DNA from 3 places in the Brevibacterium sp. H602 genome. Region 2 is predicted to be linked to each of the others. Evidence: predicted binding sites of a transcription regulator. Region 2 holds the regulator's gene; each other region holds the start of a gene.
The links. The regulator HrcA, encoded in region 2, represses chaperone genes, less so after heat shock. The targets are predictions, from matches to a motif close to TTNGCACTCGNNNNNNNCGAGTGCNAA.
Positions count from the first base shown of each region.

Region 1: groES (co-chaperone GroES) is a predicted target of HrcA. The motif match lies at 7,800-7,826, and genes of this name have one in related genera.
Region 3: groL (chaperonin GroEL) is a predicted target of HrcA. The motif match lies at 5,218-5,244, and genes of this name have one in related genera.

Region 1 is NZ_JBPIZD010000009.1:24,390-34,945, reverse strand. It holds gene ACSBQT_RS08400 (GntR family transcriptional regulator) at 1-451, opposite strand, end outside; gene ACSBQT_RS08395 (pseudouridine synthase) at 461-1,588, opposite strand; gene ACSBQT_RS08390 (hypothetical protein) at 1,794-2,246, shown strand; gene ACSBQT_RS08385 (ABC transporter permease) at 2,593-4,014, opposite strand; gene ACSBQT_RS08380 (ABC transporter ATP-binding protein) at 4,011-4,787, opposite strand; gene ACSBQT_RS08375 (SRPBCC family protein) at 4,938-5,342, shown strand; gene groL (chaperonin GroEL) at 5,724-7,316, opposite strand; gene groES (co-chaperone GroES) at 7,353-7,646, opposite strand; gene ACSBQT_RS08360 (ubiquitin-like domain-containing protein) at 8,036-9,265, opposite strand; gene ACSBQT_RS08355 (TatD family hydrolase) at 9,566-10,537, opposite strand; gene metG (methionine--tRNA ligase) at 10,537-10,556, opposite strand, start outside.
Region 2 is NZ_JBPIZD010000004.1:174,120-184,675, reverse strand. It holds gene ACSBQT_RS05030 (endonuclease/exonuclease/phosphatase family protein) at 1-597, opposite strand, end outside; gene lepA (translation elongation factor 4) at 760-2,628, shown strand; gene hemW (radical SAM family heme chaperone HemW) at 2,629-3,858, shown strand; gene ACSBQT_RS05015 (hypothetical protein) at 4,101-4,619, shown strand; gene ACSBQT_RS05010 (DUF4870 domain-containing protein) at 4,670-5,464, opposite strand; gene ACSBQT_RS05005 (DUF4870 domain-containing protein) at 5,549-6,259, opposite strand; gene ACSBQT_RS05000 (DUF3097 family protein) at 6,385-7,248, opposite strand; gene hrcA (heat-inducible transcriptional repressor HrcA) at 7,409-8,449, shown strand; gene dnaJ (molecular chaperone DnaJ) at 8,572-9,687, shown strand; gene ACSBQT_RS04985 (16S rRNA (uracil(1498)-N(3))-methyltransferase) at 9,684-10,445, shown strand; gene ACSBQT_RS04980 (PhoH family protein) at 10,546-10,556, shown strand, end outside.
Region 3 is NZ_JBPIZD010000016.1:26,891-37,446, forward strand. It holds gene ACSBQT_RS12770 (threonine/serine ThrE exporter family protein) at 1-457, shown strand, start outside; gene ACSBQT_RS12775 (uracil-DNA glycosylase) at 482-1,183, opposite strand; gene ACSBQT_RS12780 (aldehyde dehydrogenase family protein) at 1,367-2,833, shown strand; gene ACSBQT_RS12785 (DUF3263 domain-containing protein) at 3,132-3,398, shown strand; gene ACSBQT_RS12790 (LytR C-terminal domain-containing protein) at 3,401-3,964, shown strand; gene ACSBQT_RS12795 (cold-shock protein) at 4,414-4,617, shown strand; gene groL (chaperonin GroEL) at 5,401-7,044, shown strand; gene ACSBQT_RS12805 (hypothetical protein) at 7,247-7,630, shown strand; gene ACSBQT_RS12810 (DUF1707 SHOCT-like domain-containing protein) at 7,707-8,474, opposite strand; gene ACSBQT_RS12815 (sulfite exporter TauE/SafE family protein) at 8,551-9,300, shown strand; gene ACSBQT_RS12820 (hypothetical protein) at 9,549-10,379, shown strand; gene ACSBQT_RS12825 (RNA-binding S4 domain-containing protein) at 10,379-10,556, shown strand, end outside.

The DNA.
Region 1 (10,556 bases), on a different contig from region 2:
AGAACTCGTCGAGCAGCGGTGAGCCCAGCAGCCCGACGATCGCACGGTGGAACGATGCCGAGTGCTCCTGAGCATCGGCCCAGGTTTCGTTCTTCGGCGCGGTTTCGGCCCGGACCACGGAAGCTTCGACGGCGGCCATCGCCTCGTCGGTGGCGTCCTGAGATTCCTGGACGGCGCGGATCTCGAAGACTCGGCGGGCGCGGTAGAGGTCCTTGAGTTCGTCGATGCCGAAGGTGGAGACGAAGAAGCCCCGGTTGGGCTCTTGAGTGAGCAGCCCGGCGTGGCGCAGCAGGCTCAGCGATTCGCGGGCGGTGTTGCGCGAAACGTTGAATTCCTTGGCCAAGGCACCATCGCGGACCGGGCTTCCTGCCGGGTATTCACCGTCGGTGATGCGGGTGCGGACAAGGGCGACGATGGCCTCTGATGTGCATCCGGGGGCGTGTGGACTCATAACACCAGGCTACCGGGTTTCGACTGAATCGGAGCTGACTGCGGCGGGATCGAGTTCGAGTGCGCTTTCGAATCGTCGGCTCAGCCCCGTCAGCGGGTCATCGAATTCGATCTTCGCGGCCAACAGCTGCAGCGGTGATGAGAAGTCGTAGGGGTCCGGGGCGAGGTCGACCGGATAGACCGGATCACCGAGGATGGGCAGCCCGAGCGCGTTCATGTGCACCCGCAGCTGGTGCGTCTTGCCCGTGACCGGGCTCAGCTCGTACTCGGCAACCCCTCGCCGAGGCGGCGCTTCGTCCTCGCACCTTGTTCGATCACGAGGATCGACGTCGGCATCCTCTCGCCGAGGCGGCGCTCCTCTCTCGCCTTCCCACCTGTCTCGCTGTTCGTGGTCGGATCCCTCACGCTGAGGCGGCCACGCGGCACCCGAGACACTGGTCCTGGTGGTGATGGTTCGAAGCAGTCGGATCCGACTGACCGCGTTCGGCTCCCCTGCGACTTCGTGCACCTGGCGTCCGCCGACGGGTTTGACCAGGCGCGATTCGCGGACGAGTGGGAATTCGAGCTCCGGCGGCGGGGCCGGCGCCAGGGCGCGGTAGGTTTTGCTGACTCGTCGGTCTTGGAACAGGCGCTGGTAACGGCCGCGTGTCTCGGGCCGTTTCGACAGGACCAGCAGTCCGGCGGTGATCCGGTCGAGGCGGTGGATGGCGACGAGGTCGGGCTGGCCGAGGTCGACGCGCAGACGCGTGACGACGCATTCGCGGACGAACCGTCCGTTCGGGGTGCTGGCGAGGAAATGAGGTTTGTCGACGACGAGGAGGTCATCGTCCTCGAAGACGATCCCGACCTCGAACGGGATTCGCTCTTCCGGCGGGACCGGTCGGTGGAAGAAGCAGAACCCACCGGGAATGACCGGGTCGTCCCAGGCCACCGGGAGCCCAGCCTCGTCGCGCATGTCCCCGTCTGTCATCAGCGCGCGTCGGGAGTCGGGGGACGCCTCGGGGAATTCGGATTCGAGCCAGGCCCCGATCGAGTCGGGAACGGGCAGGTGATTCTTCGCATGGGTGGCCTTGCCGCCGGGGGCGCGCAGCGCGGTCGCCGAGATTCCTTCTCGGGGCGGGAGCGGACTGCGGGGCATGGGGCCAAGTCTATGCGGCAGGCTCCCGCAGCCGTGCAGCCGATCCCGCAATTCCGGAGGCAGGATCCGGAATCGTCATCGCGGTCGCGAATGCAGTGGCACGGAACCGCACGAAGTCTGCCGCATACCGCAGATCGGCCGCGGTTTCCGCAAAACTCCGAGACACCTTCGAGCTCCCGACGACTGAGCACATATGGTGGGACACATGGACCGCATCGAACTCACGCAGGATGTCCTCTGCGAGAAGGTCGTCACTCCGATCGTTCTCGCGATGTTCGCCGATCACGAGTGGGACAGCATCGCGATGCTCCGCGATACCGAAGACGAGCGTCGGCTCTTCGCGCGGATCGTCGTCGCCGGGGAGGCCATTGAAGTCCTCCTCGACTACCCCGGCAACGATGAGAGCCTCTACGACATGCAGGAGCGCCTGGTCGCAGAGTTCCGGTCGTTCATCGAAACTTCTGAGTTCGGTGCGCGACGCGCCCCGGAATGGGAGACCGATCCATTCGCCCTCGAGCACAAACCTGCTGTCGTCTCTCGCACTCCGCGACCGGATTTCGACGGACCGCCGGACTGCGTTCAGCGTCGCCTGCGCAACCGCGGCCGGGTCATGCGCGTCGACCGCCGCCGGTGCGTCTCCGCTCACCGCCGCGGCTGAGTTCCGGTGCGTCCTCGCGTACCGGCGAGGCTTCCTGCGCCTCCGCGTACGCGCGGCTGAGGACACAGGTCTTCCGAGCCCTGCCGCACTCCCCCACATGCCCTAGCCAGACACATGCTGGCGTCCAAATTCGACGCACCCTGCGACCACCCCACTCAGCTGCACGCCAGAGGACGATCAGGTCACTGTTATCTCTGAAATGCTCACTTACTTCGCTGTGCATTCCAGAGAAACCTGTACCTAAAGTTGGAACGGACTCGCTGCGGCCCAGTTGGAGTCGAATAGCCCAGTTTCTAACGTGGGCTTCTCAACTCAAACTGGGCCGTCAGCATCACCGGCCCGCACTTCACACGGCTTCGAGCGCCTCGACGGGACTGATCGAGGTGGCCGCGCGGGCGGGTTCGCGGCTGGCGACGAACACGGCGATGAGGGTGCCGGCCACGACTGCGATGACGACCACCCAGGGCACACTCGGCGCGAAGAGGCCGAGCAGGGGCGAGAGCAGGGTCAGCGCGCCGACCCAGCCGAAGCCGATGCCCAGCGGAACAGCGACCGCGCAGGCGGTCAGGCTCAGCTGCAGGCCCTCGGCCGTGATCATCCGACGCACGCGCTTCGGGGTCTGGCCGAGCGCCATGAGCAGCCCGATCTCCTGAGTGCGCTGGCGCACGGAGAGCATGAGGGTGTTCGCGACGCCGATGACGGCAATGATCACGGAGAAGAGGATGAGGGCCAGCGCGAACAGCATCGACTTGTCGATGACGGTGGCCAGCGCGTCCTCGAGACCGCCCCACCCCTCTTCACCGAGGGAGCGCGCATACCGCAGCAGCTGATCGCGGAAGGTCGTCATGGCGGTGGCGAACATGACGATGAGCGTGATGCCGATGACGAGGCCGATGACCGTGCGCGCGTTCCGGGTGGGATGGCGGGCGATCGTCGAGGCGGCCAACCGGGACACAGCAGTGCGTCCGCACAGCCAGCCGATCGCCGCCTGCAGGGGCGGCAGGATCCACGGATGGCCGATGATGACGCCGAGGAAGGTCAGACTCGAGCCAAACGCAGTGAGCACCACGCTCATCAGGCTGATTCGATGGTCGGCGGCTCCGATCACGGAATTGACGAGGAACGTCAGGCCCATGGACAGCAGAATCAGCGAGGCCGTGAGTCCCCCGAGTGAGGCACGGACATCCTCGGGGCGGCTTTCGACCGCCTGCGAGGTCGCCTCGATCGGAGAGATCCCCGTGATGCGGCGCGCGCCCAAGTACGCCGACAGCCAGGTCACGATGATCGTGGCGAGCGCGGGAACGGCCATGGTCGGGGTGACGAGAGCGACCTCCTCGGTGATGGCGTTGCCGAGGAAATTCTGAGCCGCTCGCGCCAGCCCGGTCGACGCGGCGAAGGCGAGCACCGCGGCGGGGACGGAGATGATCAGGCCTTCCAACGAGGCGGCCCTGCGCAGCCGTTTCGACGACGCCCCGATGAGGCGCAGCAGAGCCAGCTGGCGGCTGCGACCGGCGATGATGATCGAGAACGTGTTCGCGATGACGATCGCGGAGACGAAGAGAGCGATGAGGAAGAAGGTGACACCGATCATCGACAGGAAGTTCTGCGCGGTCTCGGACTCGGCGATGATCTTCTCAGACGACAGCCACGCGGTCAGTATCGCGATGCCCTGCATGATCGCGGTGCCGAAGAGGGCGGCGATGAAGACGACGAGGACGCTGGGGAAGAACTGCCGCGGGTTGGTTCGGATTTCGCGCAGCGGGTTCATCGGCTCACTGCGGATTCGGCGCGTTCGTCGATGTCGAGCATGGTCGAGGCGATCGCTTCGGCGGTGATGGTGTCGTTCAGTTCCGTCACCGGGGTGCCGTCGGCGATGAAGATGACACGGTCGGCGTGGGCGGCGACGATCGGGTCGTGGGTGACGAGCACGATCGATTGGCCGAACTCACGGACGGCCTCGACCATGATCGCCATGACTTCCCGGCCGGACTTCGCGTCGAGGTTGCCGGTCGGCTCGTCGGCGAAGAGGATGTCGGGGCGTGTTGCGAGTGCCCGGGCGATGGCGGTGCGCTGCTGTTGACCGCCGGAGAGCTCGTTGGGTCGGTGTTTGAGGCGGTCTTCCAGTCCCAGGCGGTGGACGACCGTGGTGATCCAGGCGCGTTCGTCGGCATTGGGCCGGCGATCGTCGAGTTCGAAGGGCAGCCGGATGTTCTCCTTGACGTTAAGCGTGGGCACGAGATTGAACGCTTGGAAGACGAATCCGATCCGGCGGCGGCGCAGGGCGGTGAGGTCGTCGTCGCGCAGCTTCGTGATCTCCTGATCGCCGAGGTGGACCGTGCCCGAGGTGGGACGGTCGAGTCCGGCGAGGACGTGCATGAGTGTTGACTTTCCCGAGCCCGAGGGCCCCATCACCGCGGTCAGCTTGGCCGGTGCGATGTCGAGGCTGACCTCGCTGAGAGCCGTGACCGCGGCCCCTTTCGGATCGAAGACCTTCGAAACGTCGCGAAGTCGGGCGATGGGCATCGTTGGGCCGGTGGTCATAGATTCCTCATGCGTCGGTGCAAGCTGTCATTTCCAGACTAACGAGGATCGGCGCTCAGAAACATGAAAAGCGACTGCCCAGTAGGTGTGAGCCAGCTGTGTACGGCAGGTTTCCTGGCCGCTTGTGCCCTGCTGTGGTCCACTGGAGAGATGACGAATCCAGCGCTTCACCTCTCGACACCTATCAACTCCTCCCCCACCGAGGTGGCCGCCTTCGCTGGGGATCCCGCGAACCTTCCGGCCTGGGCAGCGGGACTGAGCAATGGTATCCGCGAGGAGGGCGGCCGCTGGATCACGGATTCCCCGATGGGTGAGGTCGAGGTCCGCTTCGGCCCGCACACGCAGCTGGGCATCCTCGATCACGACGTGATCTTCCCCGACGGAACGGTCGTTCACAATCCCCTGCGGGTGCTCGCCAACGGCACCGGCGCCAAGGTGGTCTTCACTCTGTCCGGTCTGCCGGATGTCGTTGACGCCGAGTTCGACCGCGACGCCGACATGGTCCGCGCGGACCTCGCCCGCCTGCGAGCGCACGTCGAAGCGAAGCGCGACTAAGCAGGCCCGAGCACACCGACGATTGAGTGCCCTACGTCCGGACGCGCTACGGCCGGGCGCTCCGCGCGGGCTCAAAGCCGGCAACTATGACACGGTCGCAGCCGAAGCAGATTCTTTGGGACACCCTGCTCCTCCGAAATGCCTACGTTCTTCGGTGTGCATTCCAGAGAAGGGTGAGCCGAATGGAGCCTCGCCAGCAGCGACGACACGCCGGCGCGACGCTCTACCGCCCCGTCGCGACGCTGTGCCGCCTCGGCGCGACGCTGTGCCGCCCCGTCGCGACGCTGTGCCGCCTCGGTGACGGTGAATGCGACAGTGGCCCGGAACGTGATGTTCCGGGCCACTGTCGTGGTCAGAGGTGACTCAGTCCGAGCGGATGGCTCAGTCTTCGTCCTCCTCGTCCTTCTTCTCGACGACCAGGGTCTCAGTGGTGAGAACCAGGGCGGCGATCGAAGCGGCGTTGCGCAGCGCCGAACGGGTGACCTTGACGGGGTCGATGATTCCGGCACCGATGAGGTCGCCGTATTCGTCGATGGCGGCGTTGTAGCCCTGGCCGGACTCGAGGTCCTCGACCTTGGCGACGACGACGTAGCCGTCCTGGCCCGCGTTGGCGGCGATCCAGCGCAGCGGCTGGACGACTCCGCGCTTGACAATCTCGGCACCGGTGAGTGCGTCACCGGACAGTCCGAGGTCGTTGCCGTCGAGGACCTTCGCAGCGTGGATCAGAGCCGATCCACCGCCGGCGACGACACCCTCTTCGATGGCGGCTCGAGTAGCGGACACGGCGTCTTCGACGCGGTGCTTGCGCTCCTTGAGCTCCACCTCGGTGGCGGCGCCGACCTTGATGACGGCGACTCCGCCGGAGAGCTTGGCCAAGCGCTCCTGCAGCTTCTCGCGGTCCCAGTCGGAATCGGTGTTCTCGACCTCGGCGCGGATCTGAGCGACACGACCGGCAACAGCATCGTCGGCACCGGCACCATCGATGATGGTGGTGTTGTCCTTGGTGACGGTGATGGTGCGGGCGTTGCCGAGCTCTTCAAGGGTGACCTGGTCGAGCTTCATGCCCATGTCCGGGGTGACGACCTGGCCACCGGTGAGGACGGCGAGGTCCTCGAGGATGGCCTTGCGACGGTCACCGAAGCCGGGAGCCTTGACGGCGGCGACGTTGATGATTCCGCGCAGCTTATTGACGACCAGGGTCGACAGAGCTTCACCCTCGATGTCCTCGGCGATGATGAACAGCGGCTTGCCGGCCTGCTGCACCTTCTCGAGGACGGGCAGGAGCTCCTGGATGTTGGAGATCTTGCCCTGGTTGATGAGGATGAGAGCGTCGGAGAGCACAGCCTCCTGGCGATCCGCGTCGGTCACGAAGTGCGGCGACAGGAAGCCCTTGTCGAACTGCATTCCTTCGGTGATCTCGAGTTCGACGGACGCAGCCTGCGACTCGTCGATCGTGATGACGCCGTCCTTGCCGACCTTGTCGAAGGCATCGGCGATGAGCTTGCCGATCTCGGGCGACTGAGCCGACAGACCGGCGACGTGTGCGATCTCCGAGGAGTCGGCGACGTCGCGGGCGATCGTGCCCAGCTGCTGCGAGACGGCCTCGACGGCGGTCTCGATGCCGCGCTTGAGCTGTCCGGGTGCGGCACCTGCGGCAACGTTGCGCAGTCCTTCGTTGACGAAGGCCTGAGCGAGCACGGTCGCGGTGGTGGTTCCGTCACCGGCGATGTCGTTGGTCTTGGTGGCGACTTCCTTGGCCAGCTGTGCGCCGAGGTTCTCGTAAGGATCGTCGACCTCGACCTCACGGGCGATGGTCACACCATCGTTCGTGATTGTGGGAGCGCCCCACTTCTTGTCGAGCACGACGTTGCGGCCCTTGGGCCCCAGCGTCACCTTGACGGTGTCGGCCAGGGTGTTGACACCCTTTTCGAGTGCACGACGGGCTTCGTCGTTGAATTCCAATGATTTAGGCATTCGTCCTCCTGTCAGTGAAGTAGTTGTTCAGGGGATTCAGCCGATGACGGCGAGCACGTCGCGAGCCGAGAGCACGAGGAACTCTTCGCCTGCGTACTTGACTTCGGTGCCTCCGTACTTGGAGTAGATGACCTTGTCGCCGACGGCGACGTCGACCGGCACGCGGTTTCCGTTGTCAGCAACGCGGCCCGGGCCCACTGCGACAACTTCGCCTTCCTGAGGCTTTTCCTTGGCGGTTTCGGGAATGACCAGACCACTGGCGGTAGTCTGTTCTGCTTCGACCTGACGGATGACAATCCGATCTTCGAGTGGCTTGATGGAGACCGACATATCGGGCCCTCTCCCTTCGCTGGGTTCTATTTCATCGAGTCAGACGGCGGCTGCTGCCATGAACCTCTCGTCGTCGCGGGTGCCGAGCGATTCGACCGTCTCATGAAACTGGCACTCAATGAGTGCTAGTGCTAATTCGACTCTAGAACGCTCTTAGCACTCGGTCAACTTGAGTGCCAACAATTCGTCATGCTCTGGGCGAAAGTTCAGATTGGGCCTGGAAGTCGGAGCGGCGAGACACCAAAAAGCGTAGGCCCCGAGGATCTCTCCTCGGGGCCCACGCTCCTTGCTGACCGCCTCAGCTCAGTTGTCGATATCTGTTGTCAATGGCGGCCAGAGTTCATAGCCTTTGCAAGCGCCCAGTCGGCAGCTGCACACCTGATCTCAGATCAGGCGCAGGCCCACTGTCCCCAGCCGGCTGCAGCCTGGAGCTTCTTGGCCCGCTCGAACTGCTCACGCGGGCTGGCGTCGACCGGGTTGCCGCTGCCGCCCATCGACTGCCAGGTCTGGAGCTTGAACTGGAACAGGCCGAAGTGTGCGTTGTTCGACTTGTTCACCGCACGGGGGTTGAAGTTCGATTCGCACTTGGCGACCTGGTACCACTTGGATCCGGGTCCGCCGAGCATGGCCTTGATCTCCGCGGTGCTCATGTCGCCACCACCGGAGCCGGAGCCGCCGCCGGTGCTCGAATCTCCGCCAGAGTCGCCGGAGTCGCCCGAACCGGAATCGCCGGAGTCACCCGAGTCGGAACCGCCGGTGTCAGCCGGCTTTTCCTTCTTCTTGGTGCCCTGGATGACGACCTTGGTCTTGGGTTCGGAGAGGACCTTCTCGTCCTTCTTCTCCTTCTTGACCTCTTCGCCGTTGATCGTCTTGACCTTGTAGGTGACCTGCTTCTCGCCGTCCTTGCCTTCGGTCTCGACCTTGGTCTCACCCTCGTAGAGGGAATCGGACTTCTTGGTCTCGACCTTGGCCTTGATGGCCTGCTTGTCCTTGACGGTGTCGTTCTTCACGCGGTTGACGGTCAGCACCTGGCCGTCGGAGACCTCGGCGGACATCGGCACGGACAGGAAGTCGTCCTTGTCGAGCTTGACGCCCGTGTCCTTGAGGGCTTCCTTGGCGGTGCCCACAGCGGCCGAGACCTTGTGGTCCTTGCCGTCGGCGACGACGGTGAGGTCCTTCGACGTGGTCACCTCAATGTCATTGCCTTCGTCCTTCAGACGCTGGCTGGCCTTCGCGTTGAGATCGGCGCCCTTCGCGTCGACGCCGAGGTCGGCCAGAGCCTGACCCACGGTGTTCGCGTTGGTCCATTCGTTCGTTTCCTTGCCATCAACGGACAGCGCAACCTTCTTGGCCGTGTTGACGGTGATCGTCATGTCACGGTCGACCTTGGTGCCCACACCGGGCTTGACCTGGTCGCGCTTATCGACATCGATTTCGTGGCTGTCGAGGATGTCCCCGACCGTTCCACCGAAGGTTCGGATCTCTTCGGCCTGTCCGTTGACCTCCAAGGTCACGGGCTTGTTCATGGTCACAACTGCGCCCGTGCCACCGACGAGTCCAGTGATCACGACCGCCTGTGCAGCGATCTGAACCTTGCGGTTCTTCAGAAAATCAATCACAAAAATATCCCTGAGCAGAGTTTATCGACCTGTTCACTGTAACCGATTCGTTACACGGTTCGCAAAATATCACGGAAATGTAACGGTGTGAGTTTCCTGAGGGCGCGTCTGACCTGGAGTTCCCCGTGTTTCCGGGGCATTCCCGATCGTGATACGTCCCCGCCGAGGCGGCGCTGCGTCCCGTTACCTCGCTCACAGATCGTTGGGTTCAGTCGGCCCAGCGGACGCTGTGCGACAGCACCCGGCGACCGGCCGCCTCGTCGGGTGAAAGGGATCCTCAGCCCAGTTCCCCCGAGGTTGTCAGTCCCAGCTGCCGAGGGCTCGCTCCGCGTTGTTCCATACGGCCGCGCACAGATCCTCTTCGCTCATCCCACGCACCTCGGCGAGTTTCCGCGCAGTGATCGCCGTGAGGTAGGGACCTCCCGGCTTCCCGCGATGCGGGTGCGGGGTGAGGAAGGGTGCGTCGGTCTCCGTCAGCAGCAGCTCCAACGGAGCGGCCGCCGCTGCCCGCCGCAGCTCGTCGGCGTTCTTGAACGTGAGGTTGCCGGCGAAAGACATGTAGTAACCCTCGGCAGCACATTCACGGGCCATCGCCTCGTCGCCGGAGTAGCAGTGGAAGATCGTGACATCGGGGGCGCCTTCCTCCTTGAGAATGCGCAGCACATCGGCATGTGCCTCCCGATCGTGGATCTGCAGAGCGCGTCCGGTGCGCTTGGCGATCTCGATATGGGCACGGAAAGAACGCTGCTGTTCGGCGACTCCCTCTTCTGCCGTGCGGAAGTAATCGAGGCCGGTCTCCCCCACCACACGCATACGATCATGCGAGCTCACGAGCGATTCGATCTCGGTGAGAGCGTCGTCGAGCAGGCCGCGCTCGGCCAGCCGCGGGGCTTCGTTCGGGTGGAGGGCGGCTCCGCCGATCATCCACGTCCGACCCTCGGCAGGAGGAGCGGGCACGGTGCGGGGGTCGGCCGCCTCGGCGGGGGTGCCGGAATATTGGGAAGCCACGAGCGCGGTCGTCCACCGGGCTGCCGGAAGGTCGCAGCCGATCTGGACGATGCGACGAACTCCCGCCTCGGCGGCGGTGTCATGGAAGAAATCCAGCGACGGGAACTCTTCGTCCGCGTCCGGGGTCACCTCGGGTTCGGGTTCACCGGCACCCAGCGGCAGCCGCACACCTGTGCAGATGTCGAGGTGGGTGTGGGTGTCGACGATGGGGTGAGCGAGCGGTTCGGGCACCGGTGGATAGGTTCCGGCGGCGCGCGAGGCCATTATTCGGTCTCCTCCACGA
Region 2 (10,556 bases):
GATGTCCTCACCGGGGACCTCGGCGGCGGTGTCGGTGAGGCCGAGCTCGGTGCAGAAGAAGTCGTAGACCGGGGAGCCGGTGGCGACATTGAAGTCACCGGTGACCACGCAGGGATGGGTCGCCTCGGCGATGGTCTCGGCCATGATCCGACCGGACTCGAGACGGGCGCGCTCGGACTTGTGATCGAGGTGGGTGTTGAGCACACGCAGACTCCGGTCGGATTCGAGGTCACAGACATCGACCGTCGTCAGTGTGCGCGCATGCGAGACTCCCCACGATTCCGAGGCCACGGTGTCGGGCTGTTCGGACAGCCAGCTGATGTCCACGGCTTCCACGTCGAAGCGCTTCGAATCGAGGATCACGGCTGTGAACTCGCCGGAGTTGCCGCCGGAGTGGCCCTCTCCGAGCCAGATGTACTCCTCGGGCAGCAGGCTGATGAGCGTCTCGAGCTGGTCGAGTTCGCCCTCCTGGGTGCCGATGAGGTGCGGACGTGCGCGCCGGATGAGTTCGGCGGCGATCGGCAGCCGCTCGGCCACCGGATGACCGTCCATCGCGGGATAGCGGAGGTTGAAGCTCATGACCCGGAATTCGCTCATGACTCCATCTTCCCCGATCGGCACTCCTCGGTGGGGGCGAATCGCGAAAGACACGGACGATCACGACGTGCATGTCCGTGGATTCCAGGTCCGCGCGCAAGTCATGAAACAATGGGGGATCCGGTCTGTCTGGGGACCTGGTCTGTCAAAGAAAGGGCGTTCATGTCACCTCAGGTGAATAAGGAAGCTGCAAAGCGGATCTCACCGTCTGCCACCTCACCCGAGCTGATTCGCAATTTCTGCATCATCGCTCATATCGACCACGGCAAGTCGACCCTGGCCGATCGCATGCTCCAGATGACCGGCGTCGTCGAGAACCGCGATATGCGCGCCCAGTACCTCGACCGGATGGACATCGAACGCGAACGCGGAATCACCATCAAATCCCAGGCCGTGTGCATGCCGTGGGAACACGAGGACACCCCGTATGCGCTCAACATGATCGACACTCCCGGGCACGTCGACTTCAGCTACGAGGTCTCGCGGTCCCTGGCCGCCTGTGAAGGTGCGCTGCTGCTCGTCGACTCCGCTCAGGGCATCGAAGCTCAGACGCTTGCCAACCTGTACCTGGCCATGGAGAACGATCTGACGATCATTCCCGTGCTCAACAAGATCGACCTGCCGGCCGCACAGCCGGAGAAGTACGCGGAAGAGCTCGCCAACCTCATCGGCTGCGAACCTGAGGACTGCCTGCTCGTGTCCGGCAAGACCGGCGAAGGCGTCGAGGAGGTCCTCGACCGCATCATCACCGATATCCCCGCGCCCGTCGGCGATGCCGAGGCCCCGGCCCGCGCGATGATCTTCGACTCCGTCTACGACACCTACCGCGGCGTGGTCACCTATGTCCGTGTCATCGACGGCTCTCTGTCCCCGCGCGAGAAGATCGAGATGATGTCGACCGGCACCACCCATGAGCTGCTGGAGATCGGCGCTTCCATGCCCGAGCCCAAGGCGACGAAGGGACTGGGCGTCGGCGAGGTCGGCTACCTCATCACCGGTGTCAAGGATGTGCGCCTGTCGAAGGTCGGCGACACCGTCACCGCCGCTGCGGGACCCGCGACGGAGGCCCTCGGCGGCTACCGCGAGCCCAAACCGATGGTGTTCTCCGGACTCTTCCCGATCGACGGGTCCGACTACCCGGTGCTGCGCGATGCGCTGGACAAACTCAAACTCAACGACGCCTCTCTCGCCTACGAACCCGAGACCTCGACGGCTCTGGGCTTCGGCTTCCGCTGCGGATTCCTCGGTCTCCTCCATCTCGAAGTGCTGCGCGACCGCCTGGAACGGGAGTTCGATCTCGACCTCATCTCCACCGCCCCGTCCGTGATCTACGACGTGACCATGGAAGACGGTTCGGAGACCGTGGTGACGAACCCGAGCGAATACCCGACGGGCAAGATCAAGGAAGTCCGGGAACCGATGGTGCAGGCGACCATCCTCACCCCCAGCGACTACATCGGCGCGGTCATGGAACTGTGCCAGGATCGCCGAGGCAAACTCCAGGGCATGGACTACCTGTCCTCGGATCGTGTGGAGATCCGCTACCGTCTGCCGTTGGCGGAGATCGTCTTCGACTTCTTCGACCAGCTGAAGTCCCGGACCAAGGGCTACGCCTCCCTCGACTATTCCGACGACGGGCAGGACGCCTCCGACCTCGTCAAAGTCGACATCCTGCTGCACGGCGACCAGGTCGACGCATTCTCCGCGATCGTCCACCGCGACAACGCCTACTCCTACGGTGTGGCGATGGCCGGGAAGCTGCGCAAGCTCATCCCGCGTCAGCAGTTCGAGGTGCCCATCCAGGCGGCCATCGGCTCACGCATCATCGCCCGCGAGACGATCCGCGCCATCCGCAAGGACGTGCTTTCGAAGTGCTACGGCGGCGACATCAGCCGTAAGCGCAAACTGCTCGAGAAGCAGAAGGAAGGCAAGAAGCGGATGAAGATGGTCGGCACCGTCGAGGTTCCGCAGGAGGCGTTCATCGCGGCCCTGTCCTCCGACGAGCCGGAGACGAAGGACAGCAAGAAGTAAGTGCCCGCACAACCGACCGGTGAGGTCCCTCCGCGCGACGGTTCGCTGCCGACATCGGTGGGGATCGGGGCTGCCGAGCGGGGGCTGAGCCTCTACATCCACGTCCCGTACTGCCGGGTCCGCTGCGGCTACTGCGATTTCAACACCTATACCGCCGACGACCTCGGCCCGGGCGCGTCCCGGGAGGACTACCGCAGCAATCTCGCCCGTGAGCTCGATCTGTCCGTGTCCACCCTCGCCGAGGCAGGGGCCGGCGATCGTGAGATCTCGACGATCTTCTTCGGCGGAGGCACCCCGACCTTGCTCGCAGCGGATGTGCTCGCCGGGGTGATGGACGATGTCCGCGCCCGCTTCCGCCTGGCCGAGAATGTCGAAGTCACCACCGAAGCCAACCCCGACACCTTGGATCCCGCCTACATCGCGACCCTTGCCGGAGCCGGTTTCAACCGCATCTCCATGGGCATGCAGTCGGCCGTGCCGCACGTGCTCGCGACCTTGGACCGCACCCACGATCCGGAGAAGATCCCCGAGGTGGCCCGCTGGGTCAAGGACGCCGGTCTCGAACTCAGCCTCGACCTCATCTACGGCACTCCGGGGGAGTCGATCGACGATTGGCGTCGCTCTCTCGACGTGGCCCTGTCCAACGAGGTCGATCATATCTCGGCATATTCCCTCATCGTCGAACCGGGAACGAAGATGGGCGTGATGGTCCGCCGCGGCGAACTGCCGATGCCCGATGAGGACGACTTGGCCGACAAATACGAGATCGCCGATGCCGCGATCTCCGCCGCCGGTCTGCACTGGTACGAAGTGAGCAACTGGTCGGCCGGTCCCGAGACCCGCTGTGAGCACAATATGGCCTATTGGCGCAATGCCGACTGGTGGGGGTTCGGGCCCGGAGCTCACTCACATGTCGGAGGCGTGCGGTTCTGGAATGCCAAACACCCCCGGGCCTGGGCCGATCGGCTGTTGGCGGGGGAGTCCCCGTCGATCGGTCGTGAGGTCCTCGACGTTCAGACCCGGGAGATCGAACGGATCATGCTGGCGGCCAGGATCGACCGTGAGCTGCGCCTGGATTCTCTGGCTCCAGGCAGCGAACAGGCGATCAGCACCTTCGTCCGGCAGGGGCTTCTCGACGCCGATGGCGCCGCAGCCGGCTGGTTCCAGCCGACTCTGCAGGGACGTCTCATGGCCGACTATATGGTGCGCATCCTCACCGAATACGTGTGAGCCGACGTCCGTTCGAGTCTTTCGTACTAGGCAATACACCGGTAGTGTCAAGGTAAGTGGTGTTGCCTGTGCGGATGCGGAGGAGGAGTTCGTCGATGAATTCTCCTGGCCGAAATGAGATCGGAAGGCCCCGGCAGCCATCCCCACCACATCACGCTCCATTGGGAAATCGCGCAGCGAATGAACAGAGATTCGCAGCTGCGGCAGCGGCGCGCGAAGCTATGAAAGCCGGGAGGATACCGGTGGTTCCCGCCGCCGAGCCTGCGATCGTGCGTCGCCCGTGGGAGGTCGTCGTCGCGGCTGTTCTCGGGGCAGTGGCTCCGATCTTCGTTCTTCTCGCGCTGATTGTTGCGGCATTCACCGGTGGTCGGGTTCTACGGGTGCTCGGGTGGGTCCTGCACGGGGTCGGTGATTCGACCGAAGTATCAGGCGTCTCGGTCGCCGGTGACGTCTCTGATTTCCTTGCTCAGGTCATCCTCGTCGTCGGAGCGGTGGCCGGCTTGGTCGTGATGGTCGGCTTCGCCGTCTACGCCTGGAGGATGTTCGTCGGAACGGGGCCAGCACGGTGGGTGGCGCTCGTGTGTCTGGCCATTGGGTTCTTCGTCATCACTCCGTTGAGTCCGCTGCTCATCAGCGGGTTCCTTCTTCTGGGCGCGTTGAGTGTGGTATTCGCATTCCTTCCGCGGTCTTCGGCGTGGTTTGCCGGGCGGAGACGGAACCGGGCCGTTCCCGAATTGTCGGGAACGGCCCGGAGGCGCTGACTGGTGATGAGGTGTTGACGTCGACTGCAGTCGAGATCATACCCACCGAATCACTTGATGAACTGGATGCTCATCGGAACCTTATAGACCTCGCCCTTGTTGGCGGCGACAGCGGCCAGGATCATGAATACCAGAGCAACGACCCAGATGACCAAGAAGAGGATCCCGCCGATGCCGAAGGTGATGACGGCGAGGATGTCGGCGATGATATAGGCGATGATGAGGGTCAGTTGGAAGTTCAGCGACTGACGGGCCTGTTCGCGGATGAAGGGCGACTCATCTTTCTTCACGAGGAAGACGATGAGCGGAACGATCCAGGCGGTGAAGATTGCGCCGACCTGTGTCCACATGGATGTGGAGCGTTCTGACGGGCTCGGCTGCCAGAGTCCCGCCGAACCCGGCCCGTAAGCCTGGGGCGGCAGCGCCTGAGAATTGAACGAGCCGGGATTCCCCGCCGAATTCATTCCGTATCCCTGTGGGCCACCGTAGGGCTGTTGGCTTCCGTGTCCGGGCTGACTGCCGCACGCCTGCTGCGAACCGTAGCCCGGCTGGGAACCATACTGCTGCTGAGGATTCTGCTGCTGAGATCCGTAGGCCGGATTCTGCTGCTGGGAGCCGTACCCGGGCTGGGGCTGCGAGCCATAGCCCGGCTGTGATCCCTGCTGAGGATTCTGCGGCTGAGAGCCGTGGGCCTGACCACTCTGCTGCGGCTGCGAACCCTGCTGTGGCTGCGAACCCTGCTGTGGCTGCTGGGTATACGGCTGTTGCGAGCCCGACTGCGGGGAATAGTTCGGAGGCATCGGCTGTGACTGTCCGTTGTTCGGCTGCTGCGGGTTGTCCGACATGAGAGTCCCTTCAGAGTGTGCGATCACTCCACACTAACCCAGTGAGTGTGGGCTGTCCCAGTGCAAGTGAGGTGACGGGGATGGTCACTTCACGAAGTTGATGGTGAGCGGGAACTTATAGCCCTCGCCCTTGTTCGCTGCGACGGCCGCGATGATGTAGAAGACGCAGTAGACGAACGGGACGATGAACGCCGCATACATGATGATCATGCCGATCCCGAATGTCACCAGTGCCAGCATGAAACCGAGGAACATGAAGATCATGAAGGCACCGAAGGTGACGATCGTGTTCGTGATCATCGCATTGAGGCCCTGACGCGAATGCTCCCGGACGAACGGCGATTCGTCCTTCTTCACGAGGAACATGATGAGCGGCATGAAGCCGAAGATGAGCGAGCCGAGGTGGGTCCACATTGCCGTGGTCCGGTCGGGTTCGTGGGCCATCCAGAACTGCTCGGAGCCGGGTCCGTAGGCCTGCTCAGGCAGGGAGCGGGAGTCGAACATCGCCGGGTTGTGCATCTGCGGCATGCCGTAACCAGGCTGAGCTCCGTATCCAGGCTGTGCGCCGTAACCCGGCTGGCCCCCGGGGTTCGGCTGCGCCCCATATCCCGGCTGAGCGCCGTACGCTCGCTGCGAACCATACCCCGACTGCCCACCGGAACCCGGCTGACCGCTGTGCGTCTGCGGCTGCGAATACTGCTGGCCCTGCGGCGCGTAGGGCTGCTGCGAACCGGAGGCCTGAGAGTAGTTCGGCGGCATCGGCCGGCTGCCCGGCTGCTCGGGGTGATACGACATGGGGATCCTTTCGAAGAGTGCTTGCCATTCACCCTAACGGAGCGACGTGTCCCGAGGATGTCGGGAAAGCCTCACTCCTGTGACAGATTCGGCACACATCCCCCGCGCCGCACCACCGCCGACTCTCAGCCAACGGTGACGAAGTCGATGAGCTCCTCGACGCGCCCCGACAGAGTCGGTTCGACATCAGCAATGGTGCTCACCTTCCCGAGGATGCACACCCACCCGCGGGCAACGTCCCGATGGTCGGCGTGCGGCCATCCGATGCGACGCAGTATTCCCGTCTTCCAATCCTCACCGCGGGGGACGACCGGCCACTCGCGGATGCCGACGACATGGGGCTTCACCGCCTGCCAGATATCGACGTACGGGTGACCGATGATGTGGACGACATCGCGGTACCGCGGATCGGACCGGACCGCCTCGGCGATCTTCGATTCCTTCGTCCCGCTCACCAGATGGTCGGCGAGGACACCGACTCGATGGTCCCGATCCGGGCCGAAGGCCTCGAGCTTGTCCGCGACATCATCGAGACCGCCCAGGGGCTCGACGACGACGCCTTCGATGCGCAGGTCATCGCCCCAGATCTTCTCGACGAGTTCGGCGTCGTGCTTGCCCTCGACCCAGATCCGCGACCCACGTGCCACTCGAGCCTTCGCTCCGACCACGGCGCGAGACCCCGAGGCCGTCCGTCCGGGCTGCTGCGCCTTCTTCTTCGGCAGCTGCACATCGACGGGCTGCCCCTCGAGGAGGAAACCCGGTCCCAGGGGGAAGGCCCGAACCTTGCCGGCGCGATCCTCGAGCTTGACGACGACACCGGCCGTGGTCTTCTCCGCGCCGACGACAGCGCCGACATAGCCGCTCATCGCATCCTCGAGAACCATGCCCAGGCCGAGTTCGACCTGGCGGGACTTCTTCGGACGGTGCGACGACGGGGAGGAACCGGAGAGCACATCGGGGCCATAGCGATCAAAAGCATTCACGGGCACCCACCATAATCAAGGACGGTCCCGCAGGCGTGCAGACCCGCAGGCCACCCCAGAAATGAATTCCGGGAACGAGAGGCGTAGAATTGGCACTCAGACTCAGTGAGTGCCAAGAGCAGGCATGGGACCGCGATCGACCGGCGAGACGGAGAGGAGACCCGCGATGAACGACAGCAGACGAGCACAGGTGCTGCGCGCCATCGTCGAGGACTTCGTCGCCACCAACGAACCCGTGGGATCGAAGGCGATCGTCCAGCGCCACACCCTCGGAGTCTCTCCGGCCACGATCCGCAACGATATGGCCGCGCTCGAACAAGAGGGCTATATCGCCCAGCCCCACACCTCTGCCGGACGGATCCCCACCGACCTCGGCTACCGGATGTTCGTCGACCGGATCGATGAATTCAAACCGCTGACCACCGCCGAGCGGCGCGCAATCTTCCAACTCATCGACGGCGATGTCGACCTCGACGAGATGCTCGACCGCACCGTCCGCGTCCTCTCCGGCCTCACCCGACAGGTCGCGCTCATCCAGTACCCGACGGTGTCGCGGGCGCGCATCAAGCACATCGAGATCGTCGGACTCGGACCCGGGCGGATCCTCGTCGTCCTCATCACCGACGCCGGCCAGGTCGAGCAGAAGACCGTGATCACCCCGAGCCCGCTCGACGAAGACGCCGTCCGCGGACTGCGCGACCAGATCAACGCCGAATTCGCCGGACGCACACTCGCGCAGGTCTTCGGATCGGCCCACGCCGCCGAGGCGACCGCCACCGAATCGAGTGAGCCGGCCGCTCGTGACGACTCCGGACTCACACAGGTCAGGGCCGCCGTCGTCGACCTCGTCGCCGCGACGCGTGAAGAGCGCATCATCATGGCCGGCACCGCGAACCTCGCCCGCTCCGGAAGCGAATTCGGAGAGAAGATGGCTCCGATCCTCGAAGCCTTCGAAGAACAGGTGGTCCTGCTCAAGCTGCTCACCTCGATGGCCGAAGACCACGAGGAGATCAGTGTGCGCATCGGGCGTGAGAATACTCACGAATCATTCAGCTCGACTTCCGTCGTCGCCGCCGAATATGGTCATGACGCGGGTTCCTCGGCCAGACTGGCAGTGCTCGGCCCGACCCGAATGGACTATCCGACGACGATCTCGGCAGTCCGTGCCGTCGCCAAATACGTGTCCTCGATCCTCGATCGAGGGTAGGTCCCTTGATATCGACGAGGGACACCCGCAGACGGGCAGCGCAGAACCGGTGAGCACCGCGCAAGGGCGCAGCCACCACCACGAACAGAGAAGACCACTACGTCAGGGAGAGAGAAGTTTCTGTGGCCGATCACTATGAAACACTCGGAGTGTCCAAAGACGCTTCCGCGGCTGAGATCAAGTCGTCGTACCGGAAGCTGGCACGCAAGTACCACCCGGACGTCAATCCCGGTCACGAAGACGAATTCAAAGCCATCTCACTGGCCTACGACGTGCTCTCCGACCCGGAGAAGCGCCGCAACTACGATATGGGCGGCGGCGAGAACGGTCAGGGCTTCCCGGCCGGCGGCGGATTCGGCGGATTCGGCGACATCTTCGAGACCTTCTTCGGCGGTGGCGGCGGTCAGGCCGGAGGACCGATCCCGCGCACCCAGCGAGGCAAGGATGCCCTCGTCGGAGTCAATATCGACCTGAAGACCGCGGCCTTCGGCGGCACCGTCGACCTCGACGTCACCACTGCAGTCGTCTGCGACACCTGTTCGGGCGCGGGCACGCAGGAAGGCACGAAGATCGAGACCTGCTCGCTGTGCCACGGAGCCGGCAGCGTCCAGCGCATGACCCGGACCCTGCTGGGTCAGATGGTCACGAACCAGACCTGCAACTCCTGCCACGGCTTCGGCACCGTCATCCCGAACCCCTGCCTCAACTGCCAGGGCGACGGACGCGTGCGCAAACAGCGGACCATGAAGATCCGCATCCCCGCCGGTGTCTCCGACGGCACCCGGATCCAGCTTTCCAGCCAGGGCGAGGTCGGGCCCGGCGGCGGACCCGCCGGTGACCTCTTCGTCGAGGTCATGGTCACCCGCCACGAGGTCTTCCAGCGCGACGGCGACAATCTCCGGGCCGCCGTCTCCGTGCCGATGACCGCGGCGACCCTGGGCGCCACCATCCCGTTCGAGACCTTCGACGGCACTCAGGACCTCACCATCGCCGCCGGCACCCAGTCCGGCACCATCGTCAAACTCCCCGGACTCGGCGCCACCCGCCTGCGTTCGGAGACCCGTGGCGACCTGCTCATCACCGTCGACGTCCTCACCCCGGACAAGCTCGACGACGAACAGCGCGAACTGCTCGAGAAACTCGCCGAACTGCGCGGAGAAGAGACACCGCGCGCCCAGATCTCGACCGAGAACCGCGGAATGTTCTCCCGCATGCGTGAGAGGTTCGCCGGTCGGTGAGTCTTCCCGTCTTCCGCTCCGCCACCGCCGCCGAGGCGGTCGTCGGGTCCGCCCTCACCCTCGGTGAGGACGTGGCCGGGCATGCGGTGCGGGTGCGTCGGATCGGTCCCGGCGAGGATATCGACATCGTCGACGGGGAAGGCAGACGTGCGCGCGGAACCGTCACGGCCGCCTCGGCGAACCAGCTGACGATCGACGTCACCGAGGTGACGGTCGAGGAGCGCACGGGCCCGCGCCTCGTCCTCGTCCAAGCCCTGGCCAAGGGCGACCGGGACCTGCAGGCCATCGAAACGGCCACGGAGATCGGCGTCGACGACGTCATGCCCTGGGCCGCCGAGCGCTCGATCGCCGACTGGCCGGCCAAGAAGCGGGAGAAGATGGCCGCGAAATGGGAGAACCTCCTCGGAGCGGCCTCCCTGCAGGCCAGACGAGCACGATTTCCCATCCTCCACGACCTCGTCCGCGGAGCCGCCCTGGCCAAGGCCCTCGACGACGCTGATGCGGTCTTCGTCCTCCACGAGACCGCTCAGCGCAGGCTCTCCGAAGCGCTGGATGGCCTGATCGCGAACGACTCGGCGCAGCTGCCGGAGCGCATCGTCTTCGTCGTCGGCCCCGAGGGCGGCATCAGCGACGGCGAACTCGCCGCCCTGACCGACCGTGGAGCAACCGCGGTGCTGCTGGGACCGACGATCCTGCGCTCGTCATCGGCGGGACCCGCCGGTCTCGTCCTGGCCCAGAATTCATTGGGCCGTTGGTGAGGCATCGGACTAGGATGGAAGCACACTCAGGCGCTGCCGGTGACGGTGCGCTCACTTGCAAAGGAACATTCTGGACATCACCCCACCGAACCCGAACTCCATGAACCCCAC
Region 3 (10,556 bases), on a different contig from region 2:
GCCGCTGGCGCTGCGGCTGGGAGCGCCGGCGATCGTGCTCATGATCCCCGGCATCTACACCCTGCTGCAGGGACTGTCGATCTTCACCGCCGTCTATCAGATCGCGTCGGAGTCGGAGAACGTCTCCTTCGCCGTGGGTCTGTCCTCGCTGTTCACCGCGATCCTGGCGAATGCGGCGCTCGCAGTCGGCGCTGTGCTCGGCAGCTATCTGGCGCTGCCGCTGAAGAACCTCAAGAGCCGGAGCTCGGCCGAGGAGAAGGTCGAAGAGGTGCGCAGCGGCGAGACCTCGACCTCTGTCATCGACTCGGTGCAGCCCGGTGGCGCGAAGACCCAGTCGAGTGGATCCGGGGGAGCGAAGGCTCAATCGGGCGAGTCCGGAGGCGCGAAGACGCAGTCGAGTGGGCCCGGAGGAGCGGGGGCCTCGGACGAGGCCGACACCGGTCCGATTCAGATCTGATCCGGGCTCACCATCAATTTGGACTCAGACCTGATCCGGCAGAGCCCAATCGATCGGGTCGATGCCCTTCTGGGCGAGCAACTCATTCGTGCGCGAGAACGGTCGCGAGCCGAAGAACCCCCGCCGTGCCGACAGAGGTGAAGGATGCGCGGATTCGATGATGGCCACCTCGGCGTTCCCTGATGTCAGCAGGGGAGCGAGGTTCCGGGCATCGCGGCCCCAGAGGATCGCAACAAGCGGCTGATCGCGTTCGATCAGCGCGGTGATTGCCCGTTCCGTGATCTCCTCCCATCCTTTGCCGCGGTGGGAGGCGGGTTCGCCGGGGGAGACGGTGAGGGCGCGGTTGAGCAGCATGACTCCCTGGCGTGACCAGGCGCGCAGGTCCCCGTGCGCGGCCGGCGGAATCCCGAGGTCGGACTCGAGTTCCTTGTAGATGTTGCCCAGCGACCGCGGCAGGGGACGGACATCGGGGTCGACGGCGAATGACAGGCCGATGGCGTGGCCGGGCGTCGGATAGGGGTCCTGGCCGACGATGAGGACCTTGACCTCGGACAGCGGTTCGGCGAAGGCGCGGAAGACGAAGTCCCCGGAGGGCAGGTAGGCGCGGCCGGCGGCGATCTCGTCGCGGAGGAAGTCGCCCATCGAATGGATGCGCTCCTCCACTCCGGCCAGGGCGTTCGCCCAGTCGGGGGACATGATCTCGGTCATCGGAGGCGTCGACGTCATGGGCACGAGTGTAGCGATGCACTATGGTCGGCGCCGCCTCGGCGAGGGTGGGAATCGACCTGCGCGCACGTGCACGGAGCGCAGAGCGGGTGTGCGCGATCGCCTACCGAACCGGTGTATTGCCGTTCGGCGCTACGCGTTATGCTCAGCCTAAGGAGTTCATCGTTGAACGAAAGGACCGAAATGTCGGAATTCCCAGAGGCCAAGAACTGGAAGATGCTCATCGGCGGTCAGTGGGTCGACGCCGCTGACGGCGACACCACCGATGTCATCACCCCGATCGACCGCAACGTCGTCATCGCCAAGGTGCCCAACGGCAAAGAGGCCGACGCCGACCGCGCCGTCAAAGCCGCACGGAAGGCCTTCCCCGAGTGGGCGGCCCTTCCGTTCAAAGAACGCCAGAAGAAGCTTCTGGCCTGTGCCGATGCGCTCGAAGCCGCTTCGGAGGAGCTCGCCCAGCTGACCGCTCTCGACACCGGCAACGCGATCCGCACCCAGGCTCGCCCGGAGACGATCATCCTGGCCGACCTGTTCCGCTACATGGGCGGCGTCGCCGGCGAAGTCAAGGGCAACACCCTGCCCGCCGGAGACAAGCAGCTCCAGTACACCAAGCGCGTGCCCCTGGGTGTCGTCGCCGGCATCCTGCCGTGGAACTCGCCGCTGATGATCGCCGCCTTCAAGACCCCCGCCGCGATCGCCGCCGGCAACACGATCGTCCTCAAATGCGCCGAGGATGCACCGCTGACCATCCTCAAGATGGCCGAGATCATCGCCGACATCCTCCCTGCCGGTGTGCTCAACGTTGTCACCGGCAAGGGCTCGGTCATCGGTGAGGCCCTCAACGTCCACCCCGACGTCGACAAGGTCTCATTCACCGGATCGACGAGCGTCGGCCGTCACGTCGCCGAGCTGGCCGGTGGTCGACTCGCACATTCGTCGATGGAGCTCGGCGGCAAGTCCCCGAACATCATCTTCCCGGACTCGAACGACGACGACACCCTCGAGCAGGTGCTGCTGTCCACCCGCTTCGCCCGCCAGGGCCAGTCGTGCACCATGGGCTCGCGCCTGTTCCTCCACGAAGACATCTACGACGATTTCCTGTCCAAGCTCGTCGACGCGGTGTCGAAGATGAAGGTCGGCGACCCCCGCGATGAATCCACCGACATCGGCTGCATCATCAACCAGAAGCAGTACGACCAGGTCGCCAGCTACATCGAGATGGGCAAGGCGATGGACGGCGTCGAGATCGCCTATGACGGCTCCGATTCGCTGGAAGTCGGCGAACCCGGCTTCTACCACGCGCCCGTGATCTTCTCGAAGGCGAAGAACGACTGGCAGACCAGCCGCGAAGAGATCTTCGGCCCCGTCCTCTCCGTCATCCCGTGGAAGGACATCGACGAGGTCATCGATATGGCCAACGACTCCGACTTCGGTCTCGCGGCCTTCGTCTTCACCAAGGATGTGGACGCAGCCCTGACCATGGCCAACCGCATCGAGTCCGGCTGGGTCCAGGTCAATCAGGGCGGCGGCCAGCTGGCCGGTCAGTCCTACGGCGGCATGAAGACCTCGGGCTTCGGCCGCGAGGCATCGCTGGAAGGGATGCTCGAGGGATTCACCCAGATCAAGCAGGTCAACATCCGCATCCGCTGATCCTTTTCCCCGCCGAGGCGGGTCTGCCCTCGCGGTCGAACGCGGGGTCGACCCGATCCTGGCGATCGGGTCACCCGGTCCGCCGAGGCGGCCCCGCCTCGGCGAAGGTCGTTCCCTTCACCCCGTCGTCATGGTCACCGATCCGGTGCCGTGCGGCGGGGTGGTGCGGTTAGTTGGGGACTGACTTGGGCCGTTCGGGGACCGACCTCCCATCCGCGGCGGCGCGCCGGAAATTTCAGTACCGCCGATCGGGCGATAATATAGAAGCACAGACACCTCTCGAAGGAGCACAACCTCTATGCCGCCGAACGACGACACCTCAGAACTGAGCGAGCTCGAGGTGGCCGTTTTGGAGTTCGAGCGGCGGTGGTGGAAATACGGAGGCGCCAAGGACCACGCGATCCGTGAGCGCTTCGATATGTCAGCCACCAGCTACTTCCAGATACTCAACTCGCTTCTCGACAACCCTGCAGCTCTGGCCAGCGACCCCATGCTGGTCAAGCGCCTTCGCCGAATCCGCAGCACGCGGCAGAGCGAACGCGCCCAAGCCCGCGTCTCGAGGTAGACATGACCGACGAATTCGACGAGATCGAGCCCGGACGGCGCAGCGGTGCCCATCGACAGGAGTCCGCGGCGTCGTCGAACATCGGTGCCATCTCGCTGGTCATCATCCTCGCCCTGGTCGCCGTGCTGCTGGTCGTGGCCGCCATCAACATCATCTTCTCCTCGATGGGCAATCCCGAGTCGAAGATCGCCGACCCTCCGGCCTCCGAATCGGCGTCGGCCGAACCCTCGCCGAGTGAGAGCGAGGTCAGCGTCGCAGACGACTCGATCACCGTCGACGTCCTCAACGGCTCCGGCGTCTCCGGTGCTGCGAAGAAGTTCTCCGAGGCGGTCGAGGAGAAGGGCTGGAAACTCGGGCAGGTCGGCAACTATTCGACGAACCTCACTGATTCGACCGTGTACTACAACGGCGAAGAGAACGCGTCCCAGGCCAAGCTCGTCGCCAAGTCGCTGGGAGTCTCTGCCACGGAGGCCTCGTCCGACTTCGAAGCCGACGTCACCGTCGTCATCTGTTCGGACATCGCCGATCGCGGACCCGAGTCCAGCGAAGGCGGGGACTCGGAGTGATCCTATGCGGTTCGGCGGCGCGGCAGCGCAGCTGAGTCGGCGGGATCGGTTCGGGCTCGGCCGCTTCGGTCGTAAGGGCATGAGTCGGCGGGACTCCTCGGTTGCGGTCGGGTCGTGACCGTGCGGGCCGCCTCGGCGAATTTCTGACCGAACGGTCTGATTTCATTCGCCGCGATCCCTGCTGTGAACTGGGCAGAAACCCTTAGATAACGAATCTATAACAGTGCTGAACCACTCTAGGCGGGATGCGTGCCTGCGGTAGAGTTGCAACAGCTAGGCAAGCACAGCACCTTGTGTTCTATTCGTGCTTCACCGAGATTATTCTCTAGAGGTCAATGAGAGAAGTCGCGGGGTCAGTTGAGTTTTACTAGCTTCCGTATCTCGGGTGGGGTCATCTGATCGCGGCTGCGATGCGGGATTTCAATGGCACTGCACTGTATGGAGAAGTAATGGCACAAGGTACCGTCAAGTGGTTCAACGCTGAAAAGGGCTATGGATTCATCACCCTCGAAGGCGACAACCAGGACGTGTTCGTTCACTGGAGCGCAATCCAGATGGACGGCTACCGCTCTCTCGAAGAGGGCCAGCAGGTTCAGTTCGAAGTTGGAGAAGGACAAAAGGGTCCTCAGGCGGAGTCCGTCACCCTCCTCTGAGACTGGCTGCTGTCAGCACAGTTTTCTGATCCGCTGCGGCGGGGCGTCGGAACGGCTTTCGGGCCGACCGGCACCAATCGCACGGGGGAAGCGCCGAGCAGGCAACTGCTCGGCGCTTTTCAGTGCCAGCGCGAGGGAGTGGCTGCTGGCGGGGTGCCTGCGGGGGGAGAGCCGGCGGGCGGGGGTGCCTGTGGAGGTAGTGCCTGCGGGGGGGAGAGCCGGCGGGGCCCTCGGCGCCTCGTGTCCATTTGATGCCTGCGACTTGCTGGATCAATCGACGTAATTGACCACCTTGTTTCGTATTGCTCACGTTCCTCGGTGTGTTTTTCAGAGTAGACAGTACCGAAAGCCTGGAGTGCGGACGGGGAGGCCTCTGGAGTCGACCTGCGGGCCGCGGTCGGAGCCTATTCGCAGGCTCGGGGCACCAGCGGCGGGCAGGATCTGAGGCCCGCGCCACCGCCGCCTGCGCCACTTGCACCGCCGCCTGCGCCACCTGCGCCAAGCGTTTCGCGCTGGGCCGAACTGCCCTCCCCGACTCCTTCGCGCGCCGCCAGCTCGCGGATCCGAACTGTCCTCGCCCATCTTGGCGGGCGACAAATATTTGCACTCGCATGGGGAGAGTGCTAAATCTAGTACTGGTGAAAACCGATGGGTTCCCACCAGTCGTCTCGAGAGCGTGGTCCATATGTGGAATGGAACATGCGGACACACTCTCTGCCGTCGCGGGCGTTGATGACTGCTCTGGATTCCCACTCCACTCCATCAGGGAGGATCTAAGCCACTATGGCAAAGATGATTGCATTCGACGAAGAAGCTCGTCGAGGACTCGAAGCTGGCCTCAACCAGCTTGCGGACGCGGTCAAGGTGACCCTTGGACCCCGCGGTCGCAATGTCGTGCTCGAAAAGCAGTGGGGCGCACCGACCATCACCAACGATGGCGTCTCCATTGCCAAGGAGATCGAACTCGAGGACCCCTACGAGAAGATCGGCGCCGAACTCGTCAAGGAAGTCGCCAAGAAGACTGACGACGTCGCAGGTGACGGAACCACCACCGCTACCGTGCTCGCACAGGCCCTCGTCCGCGAGGGCCTGCGCAACGTGGCAGCCGGTGCTGATCCGCTCAGCCTCAAGCGCGGCATCGAGAAGGCCGTTGAGGCCGTCACGAACGTGCTGCTGAACAACGCCATCGACATCGAGACCAAGGAACAGATCGCCGCCACCGCTGGCATCTCCGCCGGAGATCCTGCAATCGGCGAACTGATCGCCGAGGCCATCGACAAGGTCGGCAAGGAAGGCGTCGTCACCGTCGAGGAGTCCAACACCTTCGGACTCGAGCTCGAACTGACCGAGGGTATGCGCTTCGACAAGGGCTACATCTCCGGTTACTTCGTCACCGACACCGATCGCCAGGAAGCTGTCCTTGAGGATCCCTACATCCTCATCGTCAACTCCAAGATCTCGAACGTGAAGGATCTGCTGCCCGTCCTCGAGAAGGTTCAGCAGTCCAACAAGCCGCTGTTCATCATCGCCGAAGACGTCGAGGGCGAAGCCCTGGCCGTCCTGGTGCTGAACAAGCTCAAGGGCACCTTCAAGTCCGTGGCCGTCAAGGCTCCGGGCTTCGGTGACCGTCGCAAGGCTCAGCTCGCCGACATCGCCATCCTCACCGGTGGCCAGGTCGTGTCCGAGGAAGTCGGGCTCAAGCTCGACAGCGTGACCACCGATCTGCTGGGCACCGCCCGCAAGGTCGTCATCACCAAGGACGAGACCACCATCGTCGAGGGCGCCGGAGACGCCGAGGAGATCGCCGGACGGGTCGCTCAGATCCGCGCCGAGATCGAGAACTCAGACTCCGACTACGACCGTGAGAAGCTGCAGGAACGTCTGGCCAAGCTGGCCGGCGGTGTTGCAGTCATCAAGGCCGGAGCCGCCACCGAGGTTGAGCTCAAGGAAACCAAGCACCGCATCGAAGACGCCGTGCGCAACGCCAAGGCTGCTGTGGAAGAGGGAATCGTCGCCGGTGGCGGCGTCTCGCTCATCCAGGCTGGCAAGGCCGCATTCGCCGACCTCGCACTCGAGGGAGACGAGGCCACCGGTGCCAACATCGTCAAGGTTGCCATCGAAGCCCCGCTGAAGCAGATCGCCACGAACGCCGGCCTCGAAGCCGGTGTGGTCGCCGACAAGGTCGCCAACCTCGAAGCCGGATTCGGTCTCAACGCCGCAACCGGTGAGTACGAGGACCTGCTGGCCGCCGGCATCAACGACCCGGTCAAGGTGACCCGCTCTGCTCTGCAGAACGCCGCCTCGATCGCCGGTCTGTTCCTCACCACCGAGTCGGTCGTCGCCGACAAGCCCGAGAAGGCCGCCGCAGGTGCAGACGCAGCTGCCGGTATGGACGGAATGGGTGGAATGGGCGGCATGGGCTTCTGATAGCCACCGCTTGTTCGATCGGCCGTGCCGGTGCCCGCAGGGGTGCCGGCACGGCCGTTCTCGTGCTGCGACTCCCGGATCCCGGCCCGATGGTCAGATCGTTCACGCGGACGTGTCCGCTCGTCGTGAGTCGGCGACCACCATCGCCGAGGCGGCCCGCCGACCCGTTGTTCCGCAGCCTCGCCCCGCATAGGCTGGACCCATGACCTTCACCGGAACCGATTCCTGCGGAAACAGTCCGAAGAACGTCTTCGTCGCGACGTTCGAGGAGAATCTCTTCAACGGCGACAGAGAAGCACTCAACGAGGTGATCGCCGACGACTGCGTGCTGCAGATCGTCCACGCCTCTGACGTTGAAACCCACACGGGTATGGACGCCGTCGTCGAGGCGCTGTTGAAGTTGTCCGGCCAGTCTCACGAGGTCGGTCACCTCGAAGCTGCGGTCACCCACGGCAAGGCCGCGGCCGCATGGGGATACTGGCAGGCCGAGGCCGACGGCGACGACCTGCGGCACTTTTCGCACACGATGTGGTTCACCACGCACAAAGCTCAGGACTTCGGGCAGATGAGAATCTTCCAGGTCTGAGCCAGATCGGGACCTGTCAGATCCGGATCTTCCAAGCCTGAGCCAGAACAGGGTCCGCTGGACCTGAGCTGTGCCCTCAGTCCCAGGGGTTATCGCGGTTGTAGCGGCGATGCGACCGGTGCCGGTCCCGCTCTTCCCGGCGTGAGATCTGTCCGGGAGAGTACGGCGGATGGGACGGATGCGGCGGTTGCAGGCCTGTGCCGAAGTCGGCTTCATAGTCCCGCTCGGGGGCTTCGCCCTCTTCGAGCTGTCGCTTGGCCTCAGCATCCCCGAGCTGGGCCCGAGCTCTGCGGGTGAGCTCCTTCTTCCGATTGCGGATGATCTCGTCCTTACGTGCGATGTGCCCTAAACCGCCGAGCAGCGAGGGAATGATGACGAAGATCGGCCAGAAGAAGATGAACCCTCCAGATGCGATCGATGAGATCGCCCAGATCGCCAGCACGATCCCGACTGGCCCGGCGACTGCACCCAGCAGTGACCGGCGCACCCGGTCCCGGTAGTACTTCTGCGCCGCGGCATCGATCTGCTCCGGCGTGATCGGCACTCGCTCTGCCTCGAGGCGAGCCAGGGCCTGCGCGCGACCTGCGTCGTCGAGCCTGCCAGGTTCGACCTCGGCCGGATCGGCGAGGACGAGATCCTCGATCAGCGCTGGTACTTCACCGAGCGTCTTGATCTTCGCAGCCGCCTCGGTGCGTTCATCGAACTCCTCAACGTCGAGCTGACCGAGGGCATAACCCTCCGAGAGGACATCACTGACGACCGCGCGATCGGCATCAGAGGCCCGGACCTGCCCATACGATCGGGGATCTGCGCTGAACCGCGACCAGAGGGGACTGGCGTTCATGGTGAATACTCTAACCCCGCGGTCAGCGGTGAGACTGAGGATCAGCCGGGAATCGGGCTGGACTAGACTCGATCGAGTGGAACCCGTCGTCGTGCTCATCCTCTTCGCCGTGTTCCTCGGCGCATTGTCCCAACGCGTCACCGGGATGGGATTCGGCTTGGTCAGCGGCCCTTTCCTCGTTCTCCTCCTCGACCCGTTCAGCGGCGTCATCCTCGTCAACATCTGCGGAATCGTCGCCTCATTCTCCGTCTTCGTCCGCACCTTCGCCGAAGTGGAATGGCCGCCCTTCCGACACCTTGCCTTGGGAGCGGTGATCGGCACCATCCCCGGCGCACTGCTGTCGTCATCGCTGCCCACCCCACTGCTGCAGATCCTCATCGGCGCACTCATCGTCGTCTCCCTCATCAGTTCGCTGACCTTGGGGAAGCTGGGGCGGACGATTCCCGCGAACGGCGGCACACGGCTGACGGCCGGGCTCTTCTCCGGGGCGATGTCCGCCGCGGCAGGAGCCGGGGGACCGGCGGTGAGCGCCTACGCAGTGCTGACGAACTGGGAACAACGGTCGTTCGCGGCCACCCTGCAGCCGTTCCTCGTCGTCGGGACCGCCTCGGCGGTGGTGATGAAGGTGATCATCGACGGAGGGACCTGGCCGCATCTGGAACTCGGAGTCTGGATCGGACTCGGACTCGTCCTTGTGGCGGGCCTCGCCGGAGGAGATTGGCTCTCCCGACATATCGACGTGAGCGCAGCGCGGATCGGGATGCTGGTCCTCGCATTCGGGGGCGGGATCGCGGCCTTGGTCAAAGGTCTTGTGGCCCTCGTCTGAGGCGGTGGCGCTCGTCTGAAGAGGTGGCGCATAGGCCGTCTGAGACGGTGGTACGCGGGGCGATGACCGGTGCCGTCTGACCTGCGCACACCGGTGTCGCATGATCTCGTGCAGCGGTCTTCCACCGCCTGGGTCTGAGCCGTCGTCGACGGTCAGGGACTGAGCGGATGTGGGGCACAGGCTCAGACGTCTGTCAGTTTCATCGGGCATACTGTTCGAGGACAAAGCTAGCCTGGGAGGCATGGATCGTGACTGAAGTATTTCTGTTGCTGCTCGTAGTTCTCGGGGCCGTTTTCTTCATCGGTCACCGCAAGGAGAAGAAGCGGCAGCGGGAATTGCACGCCGCTGAACTTCAGCAGGTGAAGAAGACTGCTGAAGAGGACGTCACCGCATTCGGTGAGGAAGTCGCCGAACTCGACGTCATCACCGCGGGCGTCGACCTCGACACGGGCGGAGCGCAGGACTACAAGCAGGCGCTCGACTCGTACGACGTCGCGAAGGAGACGCTCGAGAAGGTCTCCGAACCCACTGACATCCGCCACGTCACCGAGGCGCTCGAAGACGGCCGCTACGCCGCCAAGTGCGTTCGCGCCCGGGTCGAAGGCAAACCCCTGCCGGTGCGTCGTCCGCCCTGCTTCTTCAACCCGCAGCACGGTCCCTCGGTCGAAGACATCGACTGGGCCCCGGCCGGCGGCCAGCTGCGCCCCGTGCCCGTGTGCGCCGCCGACGCCGAACGCGTCGCCGTCGGAGCCGACCCGCTGGTGCGCAAGGTCGTCACCGGTGACGGTCACACCCGTCGCGCTTACTGGGAGGCCGGACCGGCCTACGCCGAATACAACCGCGGCTACTTCAACTCCTACGCCGGCTCCGGCCTGCTGCCCGGCGTCCTCATGGGCGCCATGATGTTCGGCGGCATGGGCGGCGGCTGGGACGGCGCATACGGCGGCGATATGGGCGACGCCGGCGGAGACATGGGTGACGCTGGTGGCGACATGGGCGGCGGTGACGGCGGTGGCTTCTTCGGAGGCGACGGCGGTGACGGCGGCGGTCTGTTCGACGGATTCGGAGACATGTTCTGATGGACACGATCGAGATCCGCGGCGATTCGATCAGACTCGGCCAGCTGCTCAAACTCCACGGAATCGCCGAACACGGTGCCATGGCCAAGGACATGATCGCCGACGGTGAGGTCAGCGTCAACGGTGAGGTCGAGACCCGCCGCGGTGCCACGATCCGTCCCGGCGACCGCATCGAAG